Regions from separate parts of the Kitasatospora sp. NPDC088548 genome, predicted to be linked through region 1. Evidence: riboswitches for the same ligand, from Rfam matches in the RefSeq annotation. Region 1 holds a riboswitch; each other region holds the start of a gene.
The links. A riboswitch is a leader RNA that binds a small molecule or an ion and turns the genes downstream of it on or off. The one in region 1 is predicted to bind cyclic di-AMP.

Region 1 (5,724 bases):
CGCCGACTACGAGCGCGTGGTCGACCAGGTCGACCTCGGCTCCATCGCCGCCCGTGAGCGGATCACCCGCCACGACGTGAAGGCCCGGATCGAGGAGTTCAGCGAGCTCGCCGGTCACGAGCAGATCCACAAGGGAATGACCTCCCGGGATCTGACCGAGAACGTCGAGCAGCTGCAGATCCGCCAGTCGCTGGAGCACGTGCGGGACCGCACGGTGGCCGTCCTGGTCCGCCTCGGCCGTCTCTCCGCCCAGCACGCCGAGCTGGTCATGGCCGGCCGTTCGCACAACGTGGCCGCGCAGGCCACCACCCTGGGCAAGCGCTTCGCGACCGTCGCCGACGAGCTGCTGGTCGCCTTCAGCCGCCTGGAGGAGCTGATCGCCCGCTACCCGCTGCGCGGGATCAAGGGCCCGGTCGGCACCGCCCAGGACATGCTGGACCTGCTCGGCGGCGACACCGACAAGCTCGCCGAGCTGGAGCGCCGGGTGGCCGGCCACCTCGGCTTCCAGAACGTGCTGACCAGCGTCGGCCAGGTCTACCCGCGCTCGCTGGACTTCGAGGTGCTCACCGCCCTCGTCCAGCTCTCCGCCGCGCCCTCCAGCCTGGCCAAGACCATCCGTCTGATGGCCGGCCACGAGCTGGTCACCGAGGGCTTCAAGGAGGGCCAGGTCGGCTCCTCCGCGATGCCGCACAAGATGAACACCCGCTCCTGCGAGCGCGTCAACGGCCTGGCCGTCATCCTGCGCGGCTACGCCTCGATGACCGCCGAGCTGGGCGGCGACCAGTGGAACGAGGGCGACGTCTCCTGCTCGGTGGTCCGCCGGGTCGCGCTGCCGGACGCCTTCTTCGCCTTCGACGGCCTGCTGGAGACCTTCCTGACCGTCCTCGACGAGTTCGGCGCCTTCCCGGCCGTGATCGAGGCCGAGCTGGACCGCTACCTGCCGTTCCTGGCCACCACCAAGGTGCTGATGGGTGCGGTGCGGGCGGGCGTCGGCCGGGAGACCGGGCACGAGGTCATCAAGGAGCACGCCGTCGCCTCCGCGCTGGCGATGCGGGCCGGCGCCCGGGAGAACGAGCTGCTGGACCGGCTGGCCGCCGACGAGCGGATCCCGCTGGACCGGGCCGCCCTGGACGCGCTGCTCGCCGACCGGCTCTCCTTCACCGGTGCGGCCGGCGCCCAGGTCGCCGAGGTGGTCCGCCGGGTCGAGGCCGTCGCGGCCGCGTACCCGGAGGCCGCCAAGTACGCGCCGGGCGACATCCTCTGACGCCCCGTCTGCACTGACGCCGCGCCTGCGCCGGTGTGCCGTCAGTTCGCCGAGGGCCCTGCCGCCGTTCCGGTGGCGGGGCCCTCGGCCGTTCCGGCGTCGACGTGGCCCGGGTCGAGCGGCGGGGCGTTGGTGCCGCAGGACCACTGGCAGTCCGGCTCGGCCACCGGGCGGTGGTCCTCGGGGGCCAGCACATTGCCCCGGACGGTGGTGACGGCCACCAGCGCGCCGGCGACCAGCAGCCCGGCGCAGATCAGCATCGCGGTGTGGAAGGCCGAGTCCACCGAGGCGGGCACCCGGTAGGCCTCGCCGCTGAGACCGGCCAGGGCGGGCAGGGCGGCGACCGCGAGCAGGCCGGCGGCCCGGGCGGCGGCGTTGTTGACACCGCTGGCGATGCCCGCGTGCCGGACCTCCACCGCCGCCAGCACCGTGGCGGTCAGCGGCGCGACCAGCAGCACCATCCCGCAGCCCAGCACGGTGACGGCGGGCAGCACGTCCGCCCAGTACGAGGCGCCGGGGCCGATCCGCAGCATCAGCAGCACACCGCCCGCGCAGAGCAGCGGACCCACGGTGAGCGGCAGCCGCGGGCCGATCCGCTTGCCGAGCCGCCCGGCGCGTGCCGACAGGGCCAGCATCAGGACGGTGACCGGGATCAGGGACAGCCCGGAGACCAGCGGGGAGAACCCGGAGACCGTCTGCAACTGCACCACCAGGAGGAAGAACACTCCGCTGAAGGCCGCGTACACGCAGAGGGTGACCAGGTTCACCGCGGTGAACAGCCGGGAGGAGAAGAGGCCGAGCGGCAGCATCGGCTCCGGGCTGCGGCGCTCCACCGAGACGAAGGCCGCCCCCAGCAGCAGGCCGGCCACGCCGGTCACCCAGACGGACGCGGACACCCCTCCACCGGCCGCCGTCAGCGCGTAGGTGATCGCGCCCAGGGTCAGGGCGGCGAGCAGTGCGCCGAGGACGTCGAACCGGCCGGTCGCACTCTCGTCCCGGCTCTCCGGCACGTGCCGGGCCGCCACCGCGACCACCAGGACGGCGAGCGGGACGTTCAGCAGGAAGATCCACCGCCAGCCGGGGCCGTCCACCAGCCAGCCGCCGAGGAACGGCCCGACCGCGGCCGACACCCCGCCGAGGCCGGACCAGAGGCCGACCGCCGCCGAGCGGTCGTCCGGGTGGAAGACGGCCTGGAGCATCGCCAGTGAGCCGGGGGTGAGCAGGGCGCCGCCGATGCCCTGCACGGCGCGGGCGATGACCAGCACGCCGATGGTGGGCGCGGCGGCGCAGGCCGCCGAGGCGACCGCGAACCAGACCACGCCGATCAGGAACACCCGGCGGCGGCCGTAGCGGTCGCCGAGCGCGCCGCCGAGCAGGATCAGCCCGGCCAGGGTCAGCAGATAGGCGTTGAGCGTCCATTGCAGGGCGGCGAGGGGGGCGCCCAGATCGGCGCCGATCCGGGGCAGGGCGACGTTCACCACGGTGCCGTCGAGCATCGCCATGCTGGAGCCGAGCACCGTCGCCAGTAGTACCCAGCGACCCTGCGCGGTGCCCAGGCGCAGGGTGCCGGCCTCGGAGGTGGCCACCGCCCGATCGTGCGCCCCGCGGGCCGACGTGACAAGGGTCACCGGGGGGTGTGTCGGCGAATGGCATTCCGTAGGTGATCGCATGCGTACTGACGCGGATATCGGCGGAGTGTCGCCGGGCGGTCGCTCCAGGTCAATGGATTGTGTGCGTACTGTGCAGCCGATCATTCGGAGTGTCACGACGCCTCGGGGCTTTGTGGTGACTTCACGTGATCGACATTGCTTAGCCCGTACGGATGGGTTTTAGTTCAGCGACCGCCCGGCCACGGCCCGGGCGGCCACCGGGTGGAACGCCTAGTCCTGCCGCTGCCCGGTGGTGCGAACTGAACTCTGTACGGCAGGAGCGGGGGACCCAAAGGTAAGTCGCCGGACCGGAATTCACGGTCCGGCTTGGGGTGAAGCCGCATTGCGGCCGGGCAACTCCAGCCCGAACCCGACAGCTCACCTCGTAGGCGTCGGAGAGGAAATCTTCCATGCCCGCACAGGCTCGTCGTATCGCCCTGCCCCGCGCCGCCCGCATCGGTATCGCCACCGCCGTCACCGGCGCCGCTTTCGCCCTTCCGCTGGTGACCGCGATCAGCGCCCAGGCCCACACCGCGCCGGCCGCGAAGCCCCAGCAGAGCAACTCCTCGACCGCCGACGCCGCCCCGGCCGCCGCCCCGCAGCAGGCCGCCCCGGCAGCCGCGCCGGTCGAGCAGAGCTACCAGGTCGTCGGCGGGGACACCCTGTCGAAGATCGCCGACGCCAAGCAGGTCGAGGGTGGCTGGCAGGCGCTGTACGAGCAGAACCGCTCGGTCGTCGGTGCCAACCCGAACCTGATCTTCCCGGGCCAGAAGCTCGCGCTCGGCGCCAAGGCCGCCGCTCCGGCCGAGGCCGCCAAGCCGGCCGCCCCGGTTGCTCCGGCCGCTCCGGCCGCCGCGCCGAAGCCGGTTCAGACCGCCAAGCCGGTCAAGCCCGCCCCGCAGACCCCAGTCCAGACCAAGATCGAGGTCGCCAAGCCCGCCACCCCGGCCCCGGTTACCGTGGCCGGCGTCGCCAGCTACGTCTCCCCGGTCGCCAGCCCGAAGCTCGGCACCGCCTACGGCGTGGCCGGCTCGATGTGGTCCTCCGGCCACCACACCGGCGCCGACTTCGTCGTCTCCACCGGCACCCCGCTGCGCGCCGTCGCGGGCGGCACCGTGGTGAAGGCCGGCAACGGCGGCGCCTACGGCAACGAGGTCGAGATCAAGCTCGCCGACGGCAAGTACGCCCAGTACGCGCACCTGTCCTCGATCGGCGTCAGGATCGGCCAGACCGTCACCGCCGGCCAGCAGATCGGCCTTTCGGGCGCGACCGGCAACGTGACCGGCCCGCACCTGCACTTCGAGATCCGCACCGGTGCGGGGTACGGCACGGACGTCAACCCGATCGCCTACCTGCGGGCGCACGGCGTCGCCATCTGATCGGGCATCAGAACCACCGCTGGGTGCGGGGCGTACGGCCACTCGGGATGGTCATGTCGGGTGACCGCTCGACCGGGTGATCGCCGCACCGACAGTGGCGCCCTGGGCGCGGGACACGCCCAGTCGGCCGGCCCGGCTCGCGAGAAATCCTCTCGCGAGCCGGGCCGGCCGTTTTGGTTTTACGTGACGCCAAGGGAAGTTGACGTCTGGTCAGCCACGTTGACCGGTGGCCTGGTTCAGATCCGGTGGGCGGGCAGCGCGCGGTGCGCGGCGGTCAGCAGCTGGTGTACCCGGTGGCCGAACTCGTCCGCGTCCCGGGCGGGTTCGGGGAAGACCAGACGGACGTCGCGGTGGCCGTGCGGGTGGTCCAGGCGCAGCACCAGGCCGTACCGGTCGAGGGCCAGCGGGCGGATCCCGGGCCGCTCGGCGAGCAGGTCCGGGTCGAGCAGGCGGGTGAGCACGGCGAGCGCGTCCGGGTGGTCGTCGGCGAGGTGGGTGAGCAGGCCGGCCTCGTAGCGGGCGAGCGGGTCGGGCCCGGCGAGGGCGAGGTCGGCGCCGGTCAGCGCGGTGGTGCCGTACGGGGTGGAGAGGACGGCGTGTGCGACGTCCAGGCGCAGGTGGACGCCGAGCCCGTCGTCGGCGAGGTGGGCCAGGTGGAGCCGGCCGGCCAGGGACAGCCGGCCGCGGACGCGGTCGCGGACGGCGACCGGGGCGATGTCGGTGAGGTCCAGGACGACGGCGAGCCCGTCCTGCGCGCGGGTGGCGGCGAGGGTGAGCGGCGCGTCGAGGGGGGCGTGGAGGCGCAGCCGGGAGCCCTGTACCGCGATCGGGGTGTCCAGCTCATGGTGCTCGCCGCAGGCGCGGATCACCACGGAGGAGGTGGCGGTGAGCAGACTGCAGACCCGTTCGGCGGCGGTGGGTTCGGGCGCCTCCGGCGCCTCGGGTGCCGTGGTGTCCACGGGGCTCATGGCTGACCTCCAGTAAGTTAGGTGAGCCTAACCTAATCGTGCCGAGGGGTGCTGGCAAGCGTGGCGTATGTTCACCTAGGCAATATCCGGCGCTTGCAAGTATCTGGATGGTAGACGTATTGTCGGCGCTGGTAGTTGCACATGCAATCGTCTTGGAAAGCAGACTCTCATGCCCCTCGCGCTCCTGGCGCTGGCGATCAGCGCCTTCGGCATCGGCACCACCGAGTTCGTGATCATGGGCCTGCTGCCCGAGGTCGCCGGCGACTTCTCGGTGTCCATCCCCACCGCGGGCCTGCTCATCTCCGGCTACGCGCTCGGCGTCGTGGTGGGCGGACCGCTGCTCACCGTCCTCGGCACCCGGATCCCCCGCAAGGGGATGCTGCTGATGCTGATGGGCCTGTTCATCGCCGGAAACCTGGTCTCCGCCGTGGCGCCCGCCTTCGGCCTGCTGATGGTCGGCCGGA
Region 2 (5,724 bases), on a different contig from region 1:
ACGACAGGCCCGTCGACCCCGCCAGCGCCTGGGCCCGCTCGGTCAGCAGGGCCGCCACCGCGGCCCCGTCATCCGCCACCCGGCCCGCGACCGGCGCCGCCGGGGCGGCCCTGGGCAGCGAGAGCTGGGCCAGTCCGCCCACCGCGAGCAGCAGCGCACCGCGCCGGGACAGCACGCCACAGCGGGCTCCGGCGTCGGTGGCAGAGGTCCGGCCGGTCCGCCTCAGAGCCGGACCACCCCCGCGACGGGCATCGCGCTGACGCTCTCGAAGCGGACCTTGGCACCCGGGTAGGGGGCGTGCACGATCACCCCGCCGCCGGCGTACATGCCGACGTGGTGCATGTCCCGGTAGAAGATCACCAGGTCTCCCGGTCGCGCGTCTGAGAGGCTGACCCGCCGGCCGGCGAACGCCTGGGCCTGCGAGGTCCGCGGCAGGGTCACTCCGGCCTGCTGCCAGCTCCAGTACATCAGACCGGAGCAGTCGAACGCTCGCGGTCCGGCGGATCCGTACACATAGGGCGAGCCGATCATCTTCACGGCGGCGGCCAGCGCGGCGGCACCGCGCTCCGAGGCGGGCGGGACGGTCCCGAGGTCGAGCCGGTCGGTACCGCGGGTGGCACGCTGCTCGGCCTCCCGGGCGTCCTGGGCCGCCATCCTGGCCCGCTCGGTGGCGCTCAGACCGTTGAGCAGCTTCTGCGCCCCGGCCAGCCGCTGCTGGATCTGTTGCTTGCTGTCGGCGAGGGCACGGCGGATCTGCTCCAGTTCGGAGAGCTTGGCGGAGGTCTCGGCCCGGCGCTGGTCGAGCCGGCGCTGGCGCGACACCACCTCGTGCAGCGTGTCGTTCTGCCGCTCGGCGGCCTGGTCGAGGGAGCGCGCCCGGGACAGATAGCCCTCGGGGTCGGTGGAGAGCATCAGCTGGACGGTCTGCGCCAGGCCGCCGGCCCGGTACTCGGCGCCGGCGACGGTGGCGAGGTCGCCGCGCAGCCGGTTGAGCTCGTCCTGGCCGACGGCGATCTGCTGCTGGAGCGTGCCGGCCTCGCTCTGCAGCCGCTGCTGCGCGTCCAGCGCCGCGTTGTACTTCTCCGACGCCTGTTCGGCCTCGTCGTACAGCTGGTCGATCCGCACCTTGACGTCCTTGCGGTTCTGCGGCCCGTCCGGTGAGCCCGGGGCGGCATGGGCGCTGCCGCCCACGGCCACGCCCAGGACGGTGGTGGCCGCCGCGGTCAGCACCAGCGCGCGGGCGAGGGTGTGCGCACCCGACTGTGGGGAACGGCGGTGCACGGCCATCCGACTGCGGCTCCAATTCTGCGTCCCGGCCTGTGGCCGCTCCGGTGCGGGCGGCTCTGGAAGCGGGTGTCCGGTGGCAGACGTTAGCGAGTCCGGGCGAGCGAGTCCAAACCCCTACCAACCCGAATATTTGACCCTGAATCGGACAGGCGTCCGGCCGGCCGGAAAAGCCGCAGGCCCGGCCTCCCGCGAGGGAGACCGGGCCTGCGAAAGCCTGACTCGGGGTCAGAGCCGCACGATGGTGGAGACCGGCATGTTGGAGGCCGACTCGTAGCGGACCGAGGCGCCGGGCTTGGGCGCGTGGATGACCTGGCCGCCACCGACGTAGATGCCCACGTGGTGGTTGTCGCCGTAGAAGATCACCAGGTCGCCGGGCTGGGCGTTGGCGATGTTCGAGCCGATCCGGGTGCCGGCGTTGGCCTGGGCCTGCGAGGTGCGCGGCAGCGACACGTTCGCCTGGGCGTACGCCCAGCTGGTGAGGCCGGAGCAGTCGAAGGAGTTCGGGCCGGTGGCGCCGTAGACGTACGGCGCGCCGAGCTTGCTCTCGGCGGCCGCGATCGCGGCGGCGGCCCGCGAGCCGTTGGCGGCCGGGGCGCTGGGCGCGGACGACGTGGACGGCGTGGACGACGCCGACGGCTTGGTGACGGGCGAGGAGGACGGGGTGCCCAGGTCGCCGCGGCCGTTGTCGCGGGATGCCCGGTCGGCCTCGGCCTTCGCGGTCGCCTTGGCGGCGTCCGCCTTGGCCTTGGCCTCGGCGGCGGCCTTCTCCTCGGCCGCGCGCAGCGCCTCGCGCTCCTGCTCGGTCAGCGTGTTGAGCAGTTCCTGGGCCTTGGCCAGCTTGCCCTGGATCTCCTCCTTGGACGCCTTCAGCTGCTGGGTGGTGGCCTCCAGCTCGCCGAGCTTGTTCTGGGCCTCGGTGCGGTCCTGGTCGAGCCTGCGCTGCTGCTCCTGGAGCTCCTTCAGCTGGCCCGACTGCGAGCTGCCGGCCTGCGTCAGGGTGCCGGCCTGGGTGAGGAAGTTGTCCGGGCTGGAGGAGAGCATCAGCTGAACGGTCGGCGATATGCCGCCGTTGCGGTACTGCTCGCCGGCGATCTCGGCGAGGCCGCCCTGCAGATCGGTCACCTGCGACTGCTGGCGGGCCACCTTGTCCTGGAGCTCGCCGACCTGCTTCTGCAGCTCCTGCTGCTTGGCCTGGGCGCCGTTGTACTGCTCGGTGGCGACCTCGGCCTGCTCGTTGAGCTTGTCGACCTGCTCCTTGACCTGATCCTTGGTCGGCGTCGGGTCGGCGTGCGCGCCCGACTGCGCGGAGAGGGCCACGGCCGCTGCGGCGGCCGCGGTCAGGATGGAGACGCGGGCACGGCCGGCGGGCTTGGGACGACGATGGGACGCCACGAAGGCGGACTCCTTCTTCCTACGTCCGCCTACCGGGTGAGCTGACGGGTTCGGGCCGGAAGCGTGCCCTACGGCGCCTCACCGACCGTTCCACCGGTCGACCTGGCGCCGATTCACCCCGGAGGAACTTGGTTCCCCGGCTCCGCTCCACAGCGTCCCCGACTGCTGGACTCCCCGTCGGGCAGTCACCTGCCCCGCTGCTTCACGAACTCGACGGTAACCCCCGCCGTCACCCGGGATGGGTGATCGACTGCACGGTGGTTCGAGGCATGACCCTAGTAACAGAACCGTGATCCGTTCAAATCCTTGTCAGAAAAAAGACGGAAGAATACCCAAGTTCATTTGTGAATATGACCGAATGTGATCACAACCGCACGCGGGGCTGATCATTACTCACAATGCGGGTCGAGAGCGCCCGACCGGGGCGTGTCCCACATCACAGCAGCGGGCCGGCCCGGCCGGGCGTGTCGACCTATCAGGGAATGTCCGGATCGGGGGCTTCTGCCCCCAATCGACGAACCGTCAGACCCGGCGGATGGCGTTGATCTTCATCGCGTCGGCCTTCATCACCTTCACCACGTCACCGGTGTGCGGCGCGTGCACCACCATGCCGTTGCCGATGTACATCGCGACATGGCTGCGGTCGTCGCGGTAGATGATCAGGTCACCGGGCTGCGCCTGGTCCAGCGAGGGGACCCGGGTGCCGACGCCGGCCTGCGCCTGCGAGGTGCGCGGCAACGAGACATTGGCCTGCTTGTACGCCCAGACCATCAGACCGGAGCAGTCGAAGGTGCTCGGCCCGATGGCACCCCAGACGTACGGCGAGCCCTGCTTGCTCATCGCCTTGGCGACGGCCACCCCGGCGTACCCGCCGGCCTGCGGCAGGCTGCTCAGGTCGGTGCGCTCGCTGCCGCGCGAGGCCCGGTCGTCCTGCTGCTGCTGCGCCTTCAGGGCGGCCCGGTCGGCCGCGCTGAGCGAGTTCAGCAGCGTCTGGGCCTCCTTGAGCTTCTGGTTGACGTCCGCCTTGGCCTGGTTCAGATCCTTGGTGGTGCTGTCCAGGGAGGCGAGGACGGCGGCCGCCTCGGCCTTCTGCTGGTCCAGGCGGCGCTGCTGGTCCTGCAGGCCCTTGAGCGCCTCGGACTGGCTGGAGCTGGCCTGCTGGACGCTGGAGGCCTTGTCCAGGTAACCCGACGGGTCGGAGGAGAGCATCAGCTGCACGGACGGGTCGATGCCGCCGGTGCGGTACTGCTCGCCCGCCACCTCGGCCAGCCCGGCCTGAAGCTGCGTCATCTGGTCCTGGCCGCGGGCCACCTGGTCCTGGAGCTGGTCCGCCTGCTTGCGCAGCTGGTCGGCCCGCTCCTTGGCGCCGTTGTACTTCTCGGCCGCCTGCTCCTGCTCCTCGTTCAGCTGGTCGATCTGCGCCTTCACGTCCTCCTTCTTGGGGGAGGGCGCGGCGTGGGCGCCGACCTGGGCGGAGAGGGCGACCGCGGTCGCAGCGGCAGCGGTGAGCACGGAGACCCGCGCGCGGCTCGGCTGCTTGGGACGGCGGTGGGAGGCCAAAGTGATCGGTTCCTTCTTCCAACGGACTCACCCGTTTGAGTGAGGATCCGGAAAATAGGTTTGACGCCAGACCCTAGTGAAGATCCACGCTTTCCGCCACTCCCCCGATGGCGTGAACCTCCACCGGCGGCCTGACTTCACGGGATCCACACACTGCCGCAAACCGGGCGCTGACCAGCGGTCACTCCGGTCCCTCCGGCATCAGGGCCGGGCCAGCCGGTTCAGCAGCAGGACGGAGGCGACGGGGCGCGCGCCCGCCTTGCGCACGCCCTCCGCGACCTCCCGGTCGGTGGAGACCACCACCACCGGACGGCCCTGCGGCTCGGCCCGCACCAGACGGCGGATCAGCTCGTCCGCCGTCTCCCCGGTCCGGCTGAAGCGCACCCGCACCCCGCGCGGCGGCGCCATGATCACCGGCACGTCCAGGTCCTGCCCGTCGAACACACAGGTGACCTCCGCCTGGGTGCGCTGGGCCAGCATCGCCAGCCCGCCCAGCAACCGGATCCGCTGCTGCTCCAGCGGCAGCGCCGGATAACCGGTCTTGGTCACGTTGTAGCCGTCCACCACCAGATGCACCTGCGGGATCGCCAGCAGCTGGTCCAGCAGCGCCGGATCGTCCTCCGCCAGCCCGCGCCGGGCCACGTCGTGCGGCGAGGCCGAGCCCGGCACCACCGCCTCCACCAGGTCCGCCGGGCGGATCTGGGAGACCGGCAGCGCCAGCTCCCGCTGCAGGCCCTGCGCCGACTGCAGCACGGTGTCCAGCAGCAGCCGCAGCCGCATGTCCTCGACGCTGCGCCCCTCGCGGGCCGAACGGCGGCCCTGCTCGGCGGCGGTCTCCAGTTCGGAGATCCGGTGCCGCAGCCGCCGGGCCTCACTCTCACCCGCGCCGCGCTCGGCGGCCGCCTGCGTCCTCAGCGCCTCCAGCTCGGCGGTGACCCGGCGGGTCTCCGCCTGCGCCCGGCGGGTGTCGCTCTCCAGCGACCGCACCTTCTTGCGCAGCGACTCGGCCTCCTTGCGGACGTCCTCCGACTCGGCCCGCTGCCGGTCCAGGTCCGCCCGGGCGGAGGCCCGTACCTCCGCCAGCTCCGCCTGCAGCTTCTCCGCCAGCCGGGCCGCCTCGGCGGCGGCGCCCTCGGCGCCGGCCCGCTCGGCCTGCTCCCCCGCCTCGGCGACCAGCCGGCTCCAGCCCGCCGACCGCACCAGATAGGCGGCGGCCGCCACGTCCATCGGGTCGGCGGCGCCGGGCACGTGGCCCGCCTCCAGCGCCTTCACCAGGTCCGGCTGGCCCAGCCGCAGCCGCTCCGCTATCCGGAGCCGGAAGGCCGGCTCCGACTCCAGTGCGGCGGCCAGCGCGGTGGCCGCGTACTTGGCCCGCCGGGCCGGCGTGAACTTGGCGTACTGCCGCAGGCTCTGCGGCAGTTCGGCGGGCGGCAGCCCCCCGAGCGCGTCGGCGGCGAGGCCCACCACCCGGCGGCGCACACCCTC
Region 3 (5,724 bases), on a different contig from region 1:
TCCGCGTACATCTACCAGGGTGAGGAGCTCGGCCTGCCGGACGTCACCGACCTGCCCGACGAGGTCCGCCAGGACCCGTCGTTCTTCCGTCAGGCGGGCCAGGACGGCTACCGCGACGGCTGCCGGGTGCCGATCCCGTGGTCCGGCACCGAGGCCCCGTACGGCTTCGGCCCGACCGCCGGCGGCCCGAGCTGGCTGCCCCAGCCCGCCGAGTGGGCCGCGCTCAGCGTCGAGGCGCAGACCGGTGACCCGACGTCCACCCTGGAGCTGTACCGCAGTGCGCTGGCCGTCCGGCGTGCGCAGCCCGGGCTGGGCGCCGGCACCGAGGTCGAGTGGCTGGACGGCCCCGAGGGCACCCTGACGTTCCGCCGCGGCTCGTTCGTGTGCACGGTGAACACCACCGACCAGCCGGTCAGGATAGCCGTGCCCGGCCGGCTGCTGCTCGCCTCCGCCGACCTGGAGGTGGACGGCGGCGAGACCGTGCTGGCCCCGGACAGCACCGGCTGGTGGGCGGTCTGACGTGGTTGCAATAGGCTCTGGGACCGTGACTACGGCGCGACTCTCAGACATCGCGGCGCAGGCGGGGGTCAGCGAAGCCACCGTCTCCCGCGTACTCAACGGCAAGGCGAACGTCTCCGCCGCCACCCGGCAGACCGTGCTGGCGGCGCTGGACGTGCTCGGCTACGAGCGGCCGACCCGCCTGCGCCAGCGCAGCGCCGGACTGATCGGGCTGATCACCCCGGAGCTGAGCAACCCGATCTTCCCCGCGCTGGCCCAGGTGATCGAGCAGGTGCTGAGCCGGCACGGCTACACGCCGGTGCTCTGCACCCAGACGCCCGGCGGCTCGACCGAGGACGAACTGGTCGAGATGCTGGTCGACCGGGGCGTGGCGGGCATCGTCTTCGTCTCCGGCCTGCACGCCGACACCACCGCCGACCACGACCGGTACGCCCGGCTGGCCGGCCGGCAGGTGCCGTTCGTGCTGATCAACGGCTACAGCGAGAAGATCGACGCGCCGTTCATCTCGCCGGACGACCGGGCCGCGATGTGGATGGCCGTCCAGCACCTGGCCGAACTCGGCCACGAACGGATCGGCCTGGCGGTCGGGCAGCGGCGGTACGTACCGGTGCTGCGCAAGATCGAGGGCTTCACGGCGGCCATGCGGGCGGTGCTCGGCAAGACCCAGGAGGAGGCCGAGGACCTCGTCCACCACACGCTGTTCAGCGTGGAGGGCGGGCACGCGGCGGCCGGCGCGCTGCTCGACAAGGGCTGCACGGCGATCGTCTGCGGCAGCGACATGATGGCGCTCGGCGCGATCCGCGCGGTGCGTCAGCGGGGCCTGGCCGTCCCGCAGGACGTCTCGGTGGTCGGCTTCGACGACTCGCCGCTGATCGCCTTCACCGAGCCGCCGCTCACCACCATCCGCCAGCCGGTCGAGGCGATGGCCACCGCCGCCGTCGACGCCCTGCTGGAGGAGGTCGGTGCGAACGCCGCCCAGCGCGGGGAGTTCATGTTCCAGCCGGAGCTGGTGATGCGCGGCTCCACCGGGGCCTGCCCGCGGTGAACCGGTGCCGGGGCCCCCGGGGAGCGAACGCTCCCCGGGGGCCCCGGCCGTGCCGCGCTCAGCCCTCCTGGACGGTGGGGCGCTCCTGGTTCACCCGCTGTCCGTCGGCGGCGTCGCCGGTCCGGGTCCCGGTGCGCCGGCCCCGGGCGAGGTGGTCGCGCGGGACCAGTTCGACGGCGTCCTGCGGGTTCGTGGTGCCGGAGAGCGTCATCGCGTCGATGGCGAGATCGGCGTCGAGCGTGACGGTGACCTGGGCCATGTGACTCCTCCTCGGGTACGGAGCAGCAGCATGCCCTGCCGGCGCCCGCGTTGACCACCGGTGGCCCCGCCGGTACCCGGCCGGTGCGCGACGGCCGGGGGAGACAGGCCGAGGCCCCCGGGGAGAGCGACCAGACTCTCCCCGGGGGCCTCGGGGTCGGGGGCGTGCCGGGCACGCCCGGCGGGTCAGACCCGGCCGGCGAAGTCCGGGGCCCAGTTGGCGACGGTCTGGGTCCGCACGCCCGAGCTCGGGTTGGCGGCCTCGACGTACTTCCCGCCGCCGATGTAGATCGCGACGTGGTAGACGCCGGAGTCCTTGCCGTTGTTGGACCAGAACAGCAGGTCGCCCGGGAGCAGGCTGTCCAGCGAGACGTGGGTGCTGGCGGCGGCCTGGTCGGCGGCGACGCGCGGGACGGAGACGCCCGCGGCGCGCAGCGCGGCCTGGGTCAGACCGGAGCAGTCCCAGCCGCCGTTGCCGGTGCCGCCGTAGATGTAGGCCTGACCGACCTTCGACTGGGCGAAGGAGACGGCGGCGGCCATGCTGCCGGTGGCGGTCTGCGCCGGGGCCTGGGTCTGCGCCGGGGCGGCGGGCTTGGCGACCGGCTTGGCGGCGGGCTTGGCGGCGGGGGCCTGCGCGGCCGGGGTCTGCGCGGCCGGGGTCTGGGCCGGGGTCTGCGCGGCCGGCTTGCCGGTGGAGGCGCCGGTGGCGCCCTGGCCGGACTGCTGGGCCTGGCCGCCCTTGCCCAGGGCGAGCTGCTGGCCCGGGTAGATGACGTGCGGACCCTGGGTCAGGGTGCCGCGGTTCAGCTCGTACAGCCGCTCCCAGCCGCCCTGGACGTTGTTCTTGTCGGCGATGGAGGAGAGCCAGTCGCCCGCGATGACGGTGTAGTCGGTCGGCTGGGCCTGGCTGCCGCCCTTGGCCTGGGCGGAGTCGGCGGGGGCCTGGCTCTTCGCCGGGGCCGGGGTCTGCGCGGGGGCCTGCGGGGCGGGCTTCGGCGCGGGGGTGGCGGCCGGGGCAGCCGGCTTGGTGGCGGCCGGCTTGGTGGCGGCCGAGGTGTCGACGGCGGCCGGGGTGCCGCCCTTGGTCAGGCCGGCCTGGACGGAGCAGACGGGCCAGGCGCCGGGGCCCTGCGAGGCGAGGACCTTCTCGGCGACCGCGATCTGCTGGTCCTTGGTGGCCTGGTGGGCCTGCGGGGCGTACGCGGTACCGCCGAAGGCGGCCCAGGTGCTGGAGGTGAACTGCAGGCCGCCGTAGAAGCCGTTGCCGGTGTTGATGGCCCAGTTGCCACCGCTCTCGCACTGGGCGACCTTGTCCCAGGTGGCGACCGGGGCGGCGGAGGCGGTGCCGGTGGTGAGGCACGGGACGGTCAGGCCGACACCCGCGACGCCGACGGCGGCGATCAGGCGGCGGGCGCGACGGGGCAGACTGGTGCCGTTGACGGGCAGCATGAAGACGCGATCCTCTCCCACGCCTGCGAGGTGAGCTGTCGGATTCGGGCTGGAGTTGCCCGGCCGCGCCTTGGCGCGGCTTCACCCCTAGCCCTGAACCGGTTTCGGGAACCGGTCCGGGGCGACTTACCTGTGGGTCCCCCGCTCCTGCCGTGGTGCGTTTCTGCGCTGCCAGCACAACCGACGGCAGGACTCGGCGTTGCGGATGGGCTGGGTTCGTGTAGCCACGAACGGGGAGCACGTTAAGCAGACTCCCGTTCAAACCGCAAACATGTGTGATGTCCGTCACGGTTTACGGGTGAGGGGTTGATTGGCTGTCCACCATGATCAGAAATGACCGATTTTCGGCAACGCCCCTGCGGCCGGACCCAACTGCCTGTGCTTCAGGACGTCAGTACCGACGCGGCCGTCCGGCGGGAGGGCTGCGCGGTGATGGCCAAGGACGAGGACCCGCGTGCCGGGCGCCCGACCGTCAGGCCTCGGGGGGTGCACCGCCGGGCAAAACGCCGCAGAGTGGACATATCGCCCGAACGGCCCCGAACTCCCGTACGCCGCCGGACGATGCGGCGCTGGCCGGCGGTCGGCACGGTGTTCGCCGCGGTCGGCGGCGAGGAGATCCTGCGGCGCTCGCTGACCGGGCGGACGCAGCCCGTCGCGGCCACCGGCATGCCCGGTATGCCCGTGGCCCCGGACGGCCCCACCGACGCCGCCGCGGCCCCCGCCGAGGGCGCGGGCATGGACCACCGGCCCGCCGGGCCGCCGCCCGTCGGCACCTCCGGGGCCGGGCCCGCCGCCGCACCGACCGTCGACCTGGCCGGCCGCCGCTGGTCCGACCCGGCCGGCTGGGGCGGTGCGGTACCCGGCCCGCGGAGCGCCGTCCGGATCGCCGACCGGGTGCTCCTCGACACCGATGCCACCGTGGGCTCGCTGCTGGTCGAGCCGACCGGCGCACTCACCTTCGCCGCCGACCGCACCCTCACCCTCGCCTCGGACGGCAACGTCGAGATCCGCGGCACCCTGGCACTCGCCCCCGAGGGCGCCGCCGTGCACACCGTCCGCTTCCCGTCCGTGGACGAGCGGCGCTTCCAGGGCGACGGCGCCAAGGTGGTCGACACCGACACCGACACCGACACCGACACCGGGCTCTGGGTGACCGGCGCCGGCTACCTGCGGCTGGACGGCGCGGCCAAGACCGCCTGGGTCCGCGCCGACCGCGAGCTGCGGGCCGGTGACACCTCCATCGGCCTGGCCGCCGAGCCCACCGGCTGGCTGCCCGGCGACGAACTGGCCGTCACCCCGACCGGCCCGCCCGACGCCGAGGACTTCTCCGCCCGCTACGACCTGGTCACCGTCCGGTCCGTCAGCGGATCCACCGTCACCCTGGACTCCCCGCTGAAGTACGCCCACCCCCGGGTGACCGCCGGAGGGGGCGTCACCGTCGGCGCCGAACTGCTCAACGTGACCTGCGGCGTCCGGGTCGAGGGCACCGCGAAGGGCCGCGCGCACGTCCACGTCACCGGCTCCCGGCCCGCCGACGTACGGCACGCCGCACTGCGCTGGGTGGGTCCGCGCGCCGACACCGAGGAGACCTGGAAGGGCCAGGACGGCACCGTCCCCGTCACCGCGCCCGTGCTCGGCCGGTACGGGCTGCACTTCCACATGCTCGGCGACACCACCCGGGGCACCGTCGTCGAGGGCGTGGTGGTCCGCGACGCGGGCAGCCACGCCTTCGTGCCGCACGCCAGCCACGGCATCACCTTCCGCAGCTGCGTCAGCCACGACACCTGGGAGGACGCCGCCTGGTGGGACGGCCCGCCGGACACCCGTACCCCGCAGCGCCCGTCCGACGACATCGTCCACGAGTCCTGCGTGGCCTCCCGCACCCGGCTCGAACCCAACCCGCGCGCCTACCGCCTGACGGGGTTCAACCTCGGCGCGGGCACCGGCGGCCGGGCGGTGGACTGCGTGGCCGTCGGCGTCCAGGGCTCCACCGGCGCCTCCGGCCACGAGTGGCCGGAGAACAGCGAGGGGGTGTGGACCTTCCAGCGCTGCCTGGCCCACAACAACCTGCAGGACGGCACCTTCGTCTGGCTGAACGCCCGGCATCACCATGTGGTCACCGAGTTCGCGGCCTACCACAACGGCGGCCGGGGCATCGAACACGGCGCCTACCTCAACGACTTCGACTACACCGCGAGCGTGCTGTACGGCAACGCCGCCGGGGGAGTGGCCCCGCACGCGCTCGGCCGGGACAAGGGCAGCCTCTTCGACGGGCTGCTGATCGACGCCGCCGGGCACGAACTCGCCGGGGAGGCCGTCACGTTCAGCCGCAGCCGGTTCACCGGCTACCGGAAGGCCGGGGTCGCCTTCCGCGCCGCCGCGGACGGCAAACCGGACGATATGGCCGTGCTGGACTGCGAGTTCGGCGGCAACGAGCTCTGGATGGACCCGGA
Region 4 (5,724 bases), on a different contig from region 1:
GCCTGCCGGCGAGGCGGGCTCAGCGGCCGAGCAGGCCCCGGACGGCGAGCCGGTTGACGTTGGTCAGGCCGCGCACCAGCTGCGGGGTGAGGAAGACGAACAGCAGCCCGAGCAACGAGACCCCGGCGATCTGCAGCGGCGACTGGACGTAGTAGACGTGCTCGACGCCGTGGCTGTCGTAGAAGTTGAAGAGCCGGTAGCCGGGCCAGTCGGTGTAGGTCGGGAAGACCCAGTGGTAGAGCGGGTAGAGCGTCAGGGACCAGCCGACCAGCAGGAACACCAGCGACATCGTGAAGCTGAAGACCGCCCACGGCAGCATCACCACCTGGTACAGCACGGCCTTCCACCCGGCCGCGTCCGCCAGCCGCGCGGTGACGGCGCCCCAGCTGCCCGGCCGGGCACGCCGCACCGGCGCCGGGCCCGGCACGTCCAGGGCCAGCATGCTGAGCGTCCGGGCCCGCTCCAGCCGGCCGAAGCCGCGGGCGCCGCTGGTCAGCGCGGCCAGCACCGGCAGGCCGAGGACGGTGACGAAGGTTCCCAGGCCCAGGGCGAAGAGCGTGACGGCGAAGGCGAAGCCCACGATGGCGACCGGCAGTCCGCTGAGCGTGAAGCCGATCTCCTTGTAGGTGTAGGAGGAGAACGGCGCCCGCCAGACGTACGGCGGCTCCTCGGTCCGGCGGGCCCGGGCGGGCCGGTGCTTCGGGTCGGCCTCGTCGGTGCCGTAGGTCCCGTAGGTGTCGCCGGAACCGTGGGAGTCGCGGCTGTCCTCGCGGTCGTACGCACCGCGCTGCATGCTGTGGCTGCTGCTCATGGCCGGGCCTCGGTCCTCGGTTCTGTGGTGGGGGCGTGTCCTGCTGACTCCTCAACCCTGTCAAAGCGCGGGCCCGGTGGACATCCGGCCCCCCGCCGAACAAGGGGTGGGGTTAACCCCCCGCCCGCTGCCCCGCCCCGGTCCCGGCCCCCGCCCACTCGTCCGCCAGCAGGGAGTACTGGAAGGAGTCGTACCAGGTGTCCCGCAGGTGGAGGTCGTGCCGGATCCGGCCCTCCAGCTGGAACCCGGCCCGGGTGAGCACCCGGCTGGAGGCGGTGTTGTCGACGTCGACCCGGGCGGCCAGCCGGTGCACGCCGAGCGTCCCGAACGCGAGGTCGCAGAGCAGCCCGGTGATCTCGCCCGCGTAGCCGTGGCCCCAGGTGTCGGGGCGCAGCGCGTAGCCGAGGACTGCGGAGCGGTGCTCCCCGAGGGTGAGGGCGGCGCTGCCGATCGGGGCGCCCCCGTCGGCGGGGTCGGCGGAGTCGGTGCCGTCCGCGCGCAGGGTGACGGCGAGCCGGTAGACCGTGCGTTCGTCCCGCAGGGCCTCCTCCAGGTACTGCGCCACCTGATCGGCACAGCTCTCCCGGTCGTACGGTCCGAAGGGGAGGTGGCGGGTGGCGACCGGGTCGCCGAAGACGGCGTACAGCGCCTCGATGTCGCCCGGGGTGTGGTGGAACTCGCGAATGGCCAGCCGGGGGCCGGTGAGTCGTACGGGGACCATGTCCGTCGACCCTACTCCGGCCCGGTCCGTCCGGTGGGCGGCCAGCGGCTACCGTCGAGGCTATGGAAGACGAAGACCTGCGGCTCGCCCCGCGCACCAAGGCCGCCGAACTGCTCGCCTGGGCGGAGGCGGAGGGCCGCGCGCCGGTGGCCGAGGAACCGCTGCGGACGGTGCTGGCGCTGCTGGAGCTGGGCGAGGGCAGGATGCACGACGGCTGGCCGGAGCTGACCTCGAACGCCGTGGAGCAGTTGCTCGTCGAGCGGCTCTACCTGTACGTCCAGCCCGCGCCGGAGGAGGATCCGCTGGCGTACGGCGAGGCGGTGCGGCTGCTGATCGACCGCCAGCGGGCGGCGAAGCGGCTGAACGCCAAGCGGCAGGAGCGGCTGCACGCGGAGGCCGAGTGGCAGGGCGAGGTGGCGGCCGGCCTGCTGCGGCGGGCGGACCTGGTGACCTGGCCCCGGCTGTACACGCTGCTGCTGCACGCCTACGGGGTGGACGTCGCGGACGAGGCGGCGGTGCGGGCCTGGCTGGAGGGGTTCCGGGAGCTGGCGGAGGAGGACCGGCTGGCCGCGTTCGCGGCGCTGGAGCCGGCCGGCTGGGTGGACGAGACGGCCGGTGAGGGCTGGGGCCCGGCCCGGGTGCTCACGGTCGGGATGGCCACCGACGGCGCCCGGCGGCTGCTGGAGCAGGGCCTGATGCGGCGCAGCTACCGCAACCTGGCGGAGCTGACCGCGCTCGGCCGGCCGATGCCGGACGAGCTGACCGGGGACTTCGGGGCGTTCGAGGAGGCGGCCGCCGAGGCGGCGCTGGAGCTGGCCGGCCGGTGGACGGTGCCGGGGCTGCCGCGGCTGCTGGTGGCGGAGTTCCCGGACCTGGCGCCGGAGCCGGGGCAGGAGGAGATCGACGCGTACCTGGCCGGGCTGCCCGACGGGGCCTGAGCCCTCCGGGTCCTGGAACGCGGAGGTGCCCCGGCCGCTGCTCGGACCGGGGCGCCTCCGGGGCGTCAGGGGGTGATGCCGCGCTGCTCGAACCAGGTCTCCGGGTCGACCGGGGCCCCGCCGCCGGGGCGGACCTCCAGGTGCAGGTGCGGGCCGGTGACGTTGCCGGTGGCGCCGACCTTGCCGATCTGCTGGCCGGGGACGACCTTGCCGGTGCCCTTGATGATCGAGGAGAGGTGGCAGTACCAGATCTCGGTGCCGTCGGGCAGCGTCTCGACGATCCGGTAGCCGTACGAGCCGGACCAGCCGGCCGAGGTGATGGTGCCCTGGCCGACGGCGTAGACCGGGGTACCGGTGGAGGCCGCGAAGTCCAGGCCGGTGTGCAGGTGGGCCCAGTAGGAGGCGCTCTGGCCGTAGTGGGCGGAGAGGTTGTAGTCGCGCACCGGCAGGTTGATGGCGGCGAGCTTGGCCCTCTCGGCCTCCTCGGCGGCCCGCTTGGCCTCCGCCTGCTGGGCGGCGCGCTTGGCCTCGGCCTCCTGGGCGGCCTGGACGCGGGCGTTCTCCTCGGCGGCGGTGCGCTGGCTGTCGGCCTGCTGCTGGATGCGGGCGGCGAGCGCGAGGCCGGGGTCGGCGGAGAGGGCGACCGGGGTCTCGTCCGGGGCCTCGATGGCCGGCGCGGCGGCCGGGGTGGCGGAGGCGAAGCCGGTGGCGCCGAGGGTGGCGGCCACGGCGGTGACGCCGAGCAGTGGAGCGGTGCCGCGGGCCTGGCGCGGCATCCGGTGCCGGTTGGCGTCGGCGGGCTGCGGGCCGGTCTCGTCCGCGGGGCCGCCGTAGCCGCCCTCGTGGGCGGCGGGCCGCGGGTGGTCGAGCAGCTGGGTGCCGGCGGCGGAGCCGGGCAGGTGTGCCGGAGAGTACGTCGACGCCACGGAGGCGCGCTCCTTTCCTTCCTTCGCGCCTACCGGGTTAGCTGACGGGTTCGGAGCAGGAAGGTCTCCTACGGCTGGGCCTGGGCCCGGCCGATTCACCCCAAGGAACGTGGTTCCCCGGCTCCCTGACCTGCCCGGGGGCGGGTCGTCGGGATTAGGCGACGGCGCACGGTGCCGTCTGGGTACGGCGTTGACAACCGCGCTGCGTTATCAAACGTTAATCCTAGGCGCCCCTGATTCCAAGCCATCCGTTCGGGACAACCGGATACAGCACGGGCACCACGCGACCCGATGGGCGTTTTGGGACGATTGACGACAACTGACACTACCGAACGTGATTGGACGTCAACGAACGACCCCCCATTTGAGTAGTTCTACTCATGTGCGTCCGCTCGGGGCGCCGCCATCCTGACGCCATGAACGCACCGATGCAGTCCCGCACCACGGCCGCGTACCACGTCCAGGCCGTGCTCTCCTTCGCCCTGTCCGCCGCCGCCCTCGCGATCGGGATCGCCTACCTCCCGGTCGGGGGGTGGACCAGGGCCTTCCTCGGACTCGGCCTGCTCTACACCGTCACCTCCTCGTTCACCCTGGCCAAGGTGGTCCGGGACAAGCAGGAGACCAGCGAGATCGTCACCCGGGTGGACCAGGCCCGGCTGGAGAAGCTGCTCAGCGAGCACGACCCGTTCAAGGTGGAAGGGATCTGAGCGGGCACCACGGAACGGGCACCTCCGAAGCCGTCGCACATCGATAGCTTGACGGCTAAGGCTATTAGCCTTAGCTTTATGGCTATCGGCAGCACCGCCGATGACACGCCCCGGCGGCCCGAGGAGACCCACGATGTCCGGCATCACCACCCCCACCACCCAGTACCTCGACGTCCCCGGCGGCCGGCTGGCCTTCGACGACACCGGGCGGGGCGACGGCACCCCGGTCGTCCTGCTCCCCGGGATGCTCGACAGCCGGGCCGCGTACCGGCACCTGCGACCGCTGCTGGTGGCCGCCGGCCGCCGGGTGATCACCATGGACCTGCGCGGCTTCGGCGAGTCCTCGATCGCCTGGGACGACTACTCGCCCGCCGCGGTCGCCACCGACGTCATCGCCCTGCTCGACCACCTCGGCATCCGGAGCGCCGTGCTGGCCGGCAACTCGTACACCGGCGCCACCGTGGTCAAGGCCGCCGGGGACGCACCCGAGCGGGTCGCCGGGATCGTCCTGCTGAACGCCTTCGTCGAGAACCCGCCGCCGAACCTGATGCAGCGCGCCGTGTTCGGCCTGATGGGCCCGCTGCTGACCTACGTCCCCGCCTCCTGGGGCCTCTACCACCGCAAGATGGCGTTCCCGACCGCCAAGCCGGCCGACTTCGACGCCTACGTGGACGGCCTGGTCGCCGCGCTGCGCACGCCCGGCCGCCGGACCGCCGTCCGGGGCCAGCTCCGCGGGGACTCGTCGCCGGTCGGCTGGACCGCCGCGGTGCGGTGCCCGGCGCTGGTCGTGATGGGCGCCAAGGACCCCGACTTCCCGAACCCGGAGCTGGTCGCCGACCGGCAGACGGCCGCGCTCGGGGCCCGCAAGGTGATGATCGAGGGCGCCGGGCACTACCCGATGGCCGACCACCCGCAGGCCACCGCCGACGCGCTGCTGCCCTTCCTCGCCGAACTCTCCTGAGCCCCGGCCCCCGCACCGCACGCCCCTGCCCCGCCCCACGAACCCCCGGAGACCGCACGTGCCCCGAGTAGGACTGACCCCCGACCAGGTCGTCGGCCACGCCCTCGCCCTCATCGACGAGCAGGGCCCCGAGGCCCTCACCCTGGCCGCCGTCGCCAGCCGGGCCGGCGTGGCCACCCCCTCGCTGTACAAGCACGTCAGCGGCGGCCTCGCCGAGCTGCGCCGGCTGGTCGCCGTCCGGGTCACCGAGGAACTGGCCGACCGCCTCGCCGAGGCCGCCCTCGGCCGCGGCGGCGACGACGCGGTGGCCGCCGTCCTGCGGGCCTACCACGCCTACGCCACCGAGCACCCGCACCGCTACAACGCGCTGCCGCAGGCCCCCCGGCCGGACGACGACCTGACCCGGGCGGCCGGCCGGCTGGTCGGGGTGATCGTCGCGGTGCTCCGCGAGTACGGGCTGGACGGCCCCGAGGCGATCCACGCCGCCCGCACCGTCCGCTCGGTGGCCCATGGCTTCGCCTCGCTCTCCATCGGCGGTGGCTTCCAGCTCGCGGAGGACCTCTCGGTCACCCAGGACCGTCTGATCGCGGTCCTCACCAGCGGCCTCCGCGACTGGCCGAAGGCCTGACGGGGCCGTCCGCGCGGGGGCGGACGGCCCCC

Region 2: linked by a shared signal. The riboswitch ahead of ACIP82_RS25615 (NlpC/P60 family protein) and the one ahead of ACIP82_RS05635 (peptidoglycan DD-metalloendopeptidase family protein) in region 1 are both predicted to bind cyclic di-AMP.
Region 3: linked by a shared signal. The riboswitch ahead of ACIP82_RS00075 (transglycosylase family protein) and the one ahead of ACIP82_RS05635 (peptidoglycan DD-metalloendopeptidase family protein) in region 1 are both predicted to bind cyclic di-AMP.
Region 4: linked by a shared signal. The riboswitch ahead of ACIP82_RS27595 (M23 family metallopeptidase) and the one ahead of ACIP82_RS05635 (peptidoglycan DD-metalloendopeptidase family protein) in region 1 are both predicted to bind cyclic di-AMP.

Annotation. Positions count from the first base shown of each region.
Region 1 is NZ_JBIVMI010000003.1:35,406-41,129, forward strand. It holds gene purB (adenylosuccinate lyase) at 1-1,264, shown strand, start outside; gene ACIP82_RS05630 (MFS transporter) at 1,306-2,766, opposite strand; cyclic di-AMP (ydaO/yuaA leader) riboswitch at 3,162-3,320, shown strand; gene ACIP82_RS05635 (peptidoglycan DD-metalloendopeptidase family protein) at 3,324-4,292, shown strand; gene ACIP82_RS05640 (DUF2470 domain-containing protein) at 4,529-5,260, opposite strand; gene ACIP82_RS05645 (MFS transporter) at 5,430-5,724, shown strand, end outside.
Region 2 is NZ_JBIVMI010000022.1:8,423-14,146, reverse strand. It holds gene ACIP82_RS25625 (hypothetical protein) at 1-175, opposite strand, end outside; gene ACIP82_RS25620 (NlpC/P60 family protein) at 223-1,287, opposite strand; gene ACIP82_RS25615 (NlpC/P60 family protein) at 1,513-2,679, opposite strand; cyclic di-AMP (ydaO/yuaA leader) riboswitch at 2,690-2,844, opposite strand; gene ACIP82_RS25610 (NlpC/P60 family protein) at 3,202-4,239, opposite strand; gene ACIP82_RS25605 (NYN domain-containing protein) at 4,441-5,724, opposite strand, start outside.
Region 3 is NZ_JBIVMI010000001.1:12,912-18,635, reverse strand. It holds gene ACIP82_RS00090 (glycoside hydrolase family 13 protein) at 1-519, shown strand, start outside; gene ACIP82_RS00085 (LacI family DNA-binding transcriptional regulator) at 545-1,564, shown strand; gene ACIP82_RS00080 (hypothetical protein) at 1,623-1,823, opposite strand; gene ACIP82_RS00075 (transglycosylase family protein) at 2,009-3,292, opposite strand; cyclic di-AMP (ydaO/yuaA leader) riboswitch at 3,279-3,449, opposite strand; gene ACIP82_RS00070 (hypothetical protein) at 3,833-5,724, shown strand, end outside.
Region 4 is NZ_JBIVMI010000025.1:23,035-28,758, forward strand. It holds gene ACIP82_RS27580 (sensor domain-containing protein) at 20-811, opposite strand; gene ACIP82_RS27585 (GNAT family N-acetyltransferase) at 924-1,532, opposite strand; gene ACIP82_RS27590 (hypothetical protein) at 1,595-2,470, shown strand; gene ACIP82_RS27595 (M23 family metallopeptidase) at 2,536-3,396, opposite strand; cyclic di-AMP (ydaO/yuaA leader) riboswitch at 3,409-3,567, opposite strand; gene ACIP82_RS27600 (YiaA/YiaB family inner membrane protein) at 3,813-4,103, shown strand; gene ACIP82_RS27605 (alpha/beta hydrolase) at 4,237-5,064, shown strand; gene ACIP82_RS27610 (TetR/AcrR family transcriptional regulator) at 5,123-5,692, shown strand.